2 linked regions of the Metabacillus sp. B2-18 genome follow. The protein of the gene in region 1 interacts with the protein of each later gene in a pairwise test. Links are inferred from orthologs where the notes say so. Each region holds a gene or a part of one and is shown on either strand. Other genes may lie near its edges.

Region 1 (3,574 bases):
TAATAGATTGTGTGAAAACGAAAGCATTGTGGCTAGTATAAATACTTCTTTTACACTTAAATCCAAAGATAAGATCGCACCAATTCCTGCATAAAGATTTAGGAAGTTTCCGATAACCAATGGAATTGCCGCTTCTCCTGAAAGCCCAAAGATCCCCATTAGAGGTGAAATAAGCTGAACAATCCAATCCAGAATTGGCGTATACTGCAGCAAGCTCACAACTAATGTAATTGGAAAAATAACCTTACCCAGTGTCCATGTTGTTTGTAAGCCAGATTGCAGACCGGTTTTAAAGCTTTTTCCCACTTCAACCCTCTCCCTTAATGTTAAGCAAACTTATTGACTCGTATCTAAATATCTTACATTAGAATAGCCTTTTAAACGTCTGAAGATGATAATGCCTACAGCAACTGCAACAAGAACAATTGAGATGACTTGCGCAATTCTTAACGTTTCTGTCAGCATTAAACTGTCAGTTCTTAGTCCTTCAACAAAGAATCTTCCTACTGAATACCAAATCACATAGGTTAAGAAAAGTTCCCCGCGTCTGAAGTTTGCTTTTCTTAGTAGCATTAATCCGATAAATCCAGCGAGATTCCATAATGATTCATATAAGAAAGTTGGATGATAATACTGACCATTAATATACATTTGATTTACTATGAAATCTGGTAAAAACAATCCTTCTAGAAATTCTCTTGTAACGGGACCACCATGTGCTTCTTGGTTCATAAAATTACCCCATCGTCCAATCGCCTGCCCAAGAATAATACTTGGTGCCGCAATATCAGCTAGCTTCCAGAACGAAAGCTTTTTCACTTTTGCAAATACTGCTCCAGTAATAATCGCCGCGATCAACCCACCATGAATCGCGAGACCGCCATTCCAGATTTTTATAATATCGCCCGGGTTTTGAGAATAATAATCCCATTGAAAAATAACATAATAGGCTCTTGCTCCTAAAATGGCAATTGGGATCGCAAACAGAACAAGATCAACAAATGTGTCTTTATGCAGTCCGCGTCGTTCACTTTCTCTTACAGCAATAAGTAAGGCAAGCAATGCGCCCAAGCCGATAATCACACCGTACCAATGTACTTGAATCGGACCTAATTCAATGGCTATCGGGTTAAGTGGCTTAATACTTTCTTCCATTTCTTCAACTCCCTGCATATGTAGTTTCTATGTATATCCATCTTTTGATTACCTTTGACCAACCATCCTTATTTTACTTTTTATCGATCAAGAATACTACCTTATTATTCCAAAACAATAGAACCGGAGCGATGACTCCGATTCCACATGGTTAGTATTCCTTATTCTTCCTCGTTGTCTCCATCTTCAATCACACCGGCAAGCTTATTTGTAAATTGCTCCGCTGCATTTACACCCATTCGTTTTAAACGGTGATTCATCGCAGCTACTTCGATAATAACAGATAAGTTACGTCCAGGACGAACAGGAACTGTTAGCTTGGTAATATCTGTATCAATGATTCTCATTTTATCTTCTTCAAGACCTAGGCGGTCGTACTGTTTATTTTGATCCCATAGTTCTAAGTTAATCACAAGTGTAATACGTTTAAAGCTTCGAACCGCACCTGCACCGAATAGTGTCATCACATTGATGATTCCTAGTCCTCTAATTTCTAATAAATGTTCAATTAGCTCAGGGGCACTTCCAATAAGCGTATCCTTATCTTCCTGACGTATTTCCACACAATCATCTGCGACAAGACGGTGACCGCGTTTTACTAGCTCAAGGGCTGTTTCACTTTTACCAACACCGCTTTTTCCAATAATTAGAACACCCACACCATAGATATCAACTAACACTCCATGAACAGCAGTTGTTGGGGCAAGCTTTCCTTCAAGGAAGTTCGTCAAATGACTTGATAAACGGGTTGTTTTCATCGATGAACGTAACACAGGAACTCCTTCACGTTCAGAGGCATCGATCAGCTCCTGAGGAGTTTCCATTTCTCTAGTCACAATAATGGCAGGAGTAATCTCTGTACAAAGCTCGTCCATACGATGCTTTTTCTCTTGCGCGGAAAGCTGGTGAAAAAATGATAATTCCGTCTTACCAAGTAATTGAACACGTTCTTTCGGATAATATGTAAAAAAACCAGCCATCTCAATACCAGGACGTGACAAATCACTTGTTGTAATTGGACGATTTATTCCTTCTTCTCCACTAATCACTTCAAAATTAAATTTGTCAATAAGATCCTTTGTGCGAACTTTTGGCACGGTGTGTCCTCCTTTGTTAACTAGAAAGAAAATCTTTCTATGTTCATTAATATCTGTTTAAATCCTTGCTAGTCTTCAGTTTCTTACACCAAATACTTGTTCATCTGGAAAGAAAGACTTCTTTTTCTATTCTAGCATTAGTGTCCTGCTTTCCAAAACTATTTATTAGATAATCAGAAAACTCTCCTACTGGTGAGCCTGTAAGGTGTAGTAGCTACTAATTAACGTATAAAAAAATGGTGCATTTCATCATGAAATGCACCATCATTTATTAACGAACGAATCACCCCAAAACGTAACATCGTTCTTTCCATTTTCTTTTACTTCATAAAGGGCATGATCCGCTCTCTTAATTAATTCTTCTGATGATAATTCTTCCTCATTATAGATTGAGATTCCAATAGATGCTGTAATATAGATTTGATGATGTTCAAAAACTATTGGTTGTTTTAGCTCAGCTTGAATTTGAGAAGCAATGTTTCGAACAACTTCCTCATCACTTGGAATTGAAACAATAATAACAAATTCATCACCACTTAAGCGGCAAACAATATCTTTATTTCGAATGCTTTTTTGAATTCTTTTTGAGAATTCGATCAAAATGGCATCACCGCCAGCATGTCCAAACGTATCATTTACTTGCTTAAAAGAATCAATATCAAGGTACATTATAGCCATTTCCATTGAGTGGACCTTAGATTTTCTCATTTCGTCTTTTAATAATTCATTAAAATAATATCGGTTTGGCAGACCTGTTAAAGAATCATGAAAAGCTATATTTCTTAATTCTTCTTCATACTTTTTACGTTCACTGATATCTCTTGACACAATAATCGTTCTTTTTTTATCCTCATCAACTACATAAGAACCCCTTAATTCCATCCAAATCAAACAGCCACTTGCGTGTTTATAACGAAGCTCTGTTTCTAGAACTGTATTTGTTTTTTCTAGCTGTTCACCCCAGTTCATAAAAGAAAGTATGTCATGTTCAGAAATGAATACCGAAATATGCTTGTCCAGACATTCTACTGAAGAGTACCCCAACAACGGTTCTGAGGAAGGTGAAACATATGTGATTGATTTTTGATTATCAAGAATCATAATTAAGTCTGATGTATGATTGGCAATAAATCTATATTTTTCTTCACTTTCCCTTAACTTTCTTTGGGCCTCAATCTGTTTTGTTACGTCCTTATACATTCCGACCGTGCATACTAGCTCCCCATTATGATTATGCACAGGACAGTAGGAGGATACAATATCAATCACTTTCCCTTCCTTTGTCACCCGTTGCGCTTCATGATATTTGATGATTTCACCTT
Region 2 (3,504 bases), 3.6 Mb from region 1 along the record:
GGCCAAAGAGCTTATTTATCAGTAATTAAAGATGGATCAACAGGTGAAATTCTAGCTTATCATCTATCGGATCGTATCACCATGGAGTTAGCTACAAACACCTTGCACAAGTTAAAGAAGAACCGAAACTATAAGAAAGCTAAAGACGCTCTCATTCATTCAGATCAAGGAACTCACTACACCCATCCAGGATTCCAAAAGCTTGTGAAGAAAATGGGATTACGGCAATCTATGTCTAGACGGGGAAACTGTTGGGATAACGCACCAATAGAATCATTCTTTGGCCACCTTAAAGACGAAGCAAATATTAAGCCATGTAAAACTTTGGACGAACTAAAACGCGAAATAGACAAATACATCACTTACTATAACCATCATAGATATCAATGGAACCTAAAAAAGATGACCCCTGTAAAATACAGAGATCATCTTCTTCAGGCTGCTTAATGCCTTTTTTTAAAACTGTCCTTTACAAAGGGTACATTTTAGAGCTTATCACTTTTTCTATTTATTTTGAACAAGAACTTCGTAACCATCCTCAAATTCTTCGATAAAACATAGCCTAGGAGCAAAGAGTAGATGTTTTAAAAGGAGAAAATCCGGAACACAAAGTCCAATATGAAATGCCATTGCAATGCTAAAATAATGCATGTAGGTAGGCAAATATATACTCCCAAGTATAAAAAGAATGGAGCAAGCGACAAAAGGTGTTAGAAGTGAAGCAATCATTTCATTTTTTTTCATTCCCTGACATGCTTTTAATTGAATTGTGGGGAATAAATAAAAAAGTTTAATCTTCACTGAAACTCTGCAGCCACAAAGAATTAAAGGAATAATGTGAAGCAGTTTATGAAAAGGAAGCATGCTAATTAATAACAGGACAAACATTAAGAAATGCCCGTCTTTGAGATGTACTTTTGAATAAAGAAGATTAATAGGTAAGTAGGTTAAAATAAACGAAAGAATCATCGTTAATAACGATATTAATATGATTCTGTATAGTCCAATATCTTTTGTAAGATTGATGGTTTTCCAGCAGCTCATCGTCTCACCGTCCACATTTGCTAAAACTAAGTACTACCATACTGTACGACGGTGCAATGAAAAAATCAATATGGATTTTGAAATAGGATCCATTTTAGATAAAAAGTATCAATTTAGATGTTGCTTCATACTTGTTGTTTCATTTTCAATAACAAAAGTATTCGTTAAAACTTTCTTAAAATTCGCTAATACTATAAAATAAAGGACAATAATGTACGAGAAAGAGGGTAACAAATGGATTCTATAGAGAAGCGTTTGGAGACATTGGAATATTATCAAACGTTATTCATTAAAATGCTTGAGCCGGAAAAATTTCCTTTTTATCATATGGTGATGAGTAAAGGATTATCGAAGGAAGAAATTGAAGAAATACATACCGTTTGCCATGAACTTAGTGAAAACCATAATGAACAAAAAGCGCAAGGGTTAGTGATCTTTACAGACCTCCTTACGCAATTTGCCGGCCAATTAAATGCAAAGCTGGATTTATATGAAACAATCCGTGCTTTGCATAAGCAAAAATTATACAGACCTCTTATGGATGATTTTTTGGAATTAATGTAGTGAACGTTCATTAAGTTGATGAAATTAATTGTTCAGACTTAGACTCTTTTTCTTTTCCTTGGGTATCATTGAATGCATCCTCTATACTGTGGAATGACTGTTCAAAGATTTCCATAAAGTCTTCGCCATAGATGTTACGAATAATACACATCATTTCCATCATTTCTGGAAACTTCCCATATAAATTTTGAAGTGGTAAAGCACCTTTTAATACAGAGTTTCTGTCTGGACTAAAGTCTTCTAAAAGCTTTGAAAGTATTTCCTCACCTTGTTTTGTTAGTTTAATATACGTGTTGCGCTTATCATTGGCTTTTTTGGAAAACTCTAAGTAGCCTCTTTCCTCAAGTTTTTTTGAGAAGTTAAAGGCAGTAGAAACGTGCATAACCCCGAATTTAGCAATCTCTGAAATTGAAGCTCCGTTTAAATGATCGGCAATCCATAAAATATGGTGCTCGTTAATATTTAAATCGTATGGCTTTATCCATTGTTGCCAATCCTTTTCAATTGTTTTCCATAATGCTTTACTAAGCTGTGCAACGCGTTGACTAAATAACAAGGCTTCTTTTACCGTAAATTCCCTTTCATTATGTTTCATCAGCCGTCACCCCTGATCTCCCTATTATTATTCTCTATTATGCCAATAAAATAAAGATTAATAAAGATATAAATTTACGAAATTTAAAAAAATTTTGTAAACCCTTTAATATCAATGGTTTAACAATGAAAAAAAGTGTGAAGACAATGCTTGTCCATCACACTTTTCGATGAAATAGAAAAATAATTCATATGTTAAGAGGATTTGTTTTATTTTAAGGTTTGTACAAGTTGTTTTATTTTCATTTCAATTTCTTCAATTTCATTCATCAAATCATTTTTATGTGGTTCAATTTCTTGCTGAAATTGTTCTACTGTTTTTTTAAAGTCAGAGGACACCTCTTTCATGACTACTGAGCCATCCTTTACTGTTTTTATGACTTGTTCTTTCAATGCTTTACTTTCGTTTTTAAGTTGGTGTAAAAGCTCTTCGAGTTGCTTTCGATTTAGGTTTAATTGTCCGCGTAGTTCTTTTCCTGAAGAAGGAGTTGAAAGTAATGTGGCAATGCTGCCGATCACTCCTCCAACAACGAGACCAACTAGTAAAGAATTTTTATTTGCCATTCTTTATCCCTCCATATTTTATGTAGATAATTAAAACATTCGTACAACCTCTTATCAACATACCCAAAGGTGTCTTCAATAAACATTATACATAGATACATGAGAGTTAGCATAAATATTTAGAAAGTCCTTCATTAGTTCCTACTGCTACCCACTTCGGTTCGTGCTTCAATGGACAGGTTTTCGTACATTTGGGCTCTATTAAAGATTTTACTTCAGGGTAGGCAAAACATAATAAGTTGTCACCAAGCTGGCAATTTCAAAAATGCATTAAGATTGAAGGGAGGATGAGCATGTCAGGTGTTATCTTTTTATTTTTTGTCATAAGCTTATTACTATTTATTGGTGCTTTTCATTATTTTAAACTTCTACAACAATCAACATCTTATCCACCTAAAAAGGTAGTTAAACAAAAGGTGTCTGTACTTGCTTCTGGAGGAGTCATCATGCTGTTAATTGGTGTTATTTTAATGGTTTTTAATCAGTAATGGAGATCCGAATGAAAGGTGGACAATGTGGATCTTCGTACTTGAAATAATGAAAGAAAAACCCCGATCATCTGTGATCGGGGTTTTTCTTTATACGTTCTTAAGCAACTGTTAAGTTTTTTGAGCGTTTGAAAATACTTTGAACAATTGGCAGGATAATAATCATGGCTGCTCCATTAAATAAAGTGGCAGGAAGAACAACAGTTAGAAATAATGTTGTAAATGCGACACCACCTGGTAATCCAACAAT

What was found. Proteins that work in one complex are often made in the same cells at the same time.
Region 2: the proteins of hprK (region 1) and LPC09_RS03850 interact in binary tests that used the Bacillus subtilis proteins (3 or more experiments, as listed by UniProt). The link is inferred for Metabacillus sp. B2-18 from one-to-one orthologs.

What each region holds. Positions count from the first base shown.
Region 1 is NZ_CP088245.1:4,318,739-4,322,312, forward strand. The notes cover bases 285-3,098. They hold hprK (HPr(Ser) kinase/phosphatase), read right to left. Parts: upstream 2,253-3,098; coding sequence 1,317-2,252; downstream 285-1,316. Other genes in these bases: LPC09_RS21865 (nucleoside recognition domain-containing protein), read right to left, coding at 285-306; lgt (prolipoprotein diacylglyceryl transferase), read right to left, coding at 337-1,155; LPC09_RS21880 (diguanylate cyclase domain-containing protein), read right to left, coding at 2,517-3,098. In the rest of the region: more of LPC09_RS21865, read right to left, coding at 1-284; more of LPC09_RS21880, read right to left, coding at 3,099-3,574. UniProt on the Bacillus subtilis protein: Catalyzes the ATP- as well as the pyrophosphate-dependent phosphorylation of 'Ser-45' in HPr, a phosphocarrier protein of the phosphoenolpyruvate-dependent sugar phosphotransferase system (PTS).
Region 2 is NZ_CP088245.1:734,575-738,078, forward strand. What follows is about bases 412-3,155. They hold LPC09_RS03850 (HTH-type transcriptional regulator Hpr), read right to left. Parts: upstream 2,204-3,155; coding sequence 1,619-2,203; downstream 412-1,618. Other genes in these bases: LPC09_RS03840 (DUF3267 domain-containing protein), read right to left, coding at 505-1,044; LPC09_RS03845 (DUF1878 family protein), read left to right, coding at 1,279-1,608; LPC09_RS03855 (YtxH domain-containing protein), read right to left, coding at 2,413-2,766; LPC09_RS03860 (membrane protein YhzF), read left to right, coding at 3,060-3,155. Outside these bases: more of LPC09_RS03860, read left to right, coding at 3,156-3,254; LPC09_RS03865 (tryptophan transporter), read right to left, coding at 3,355-3,504. UniProt on the Bacillus subtilis protein: Negative regulator of protease production and sporulation.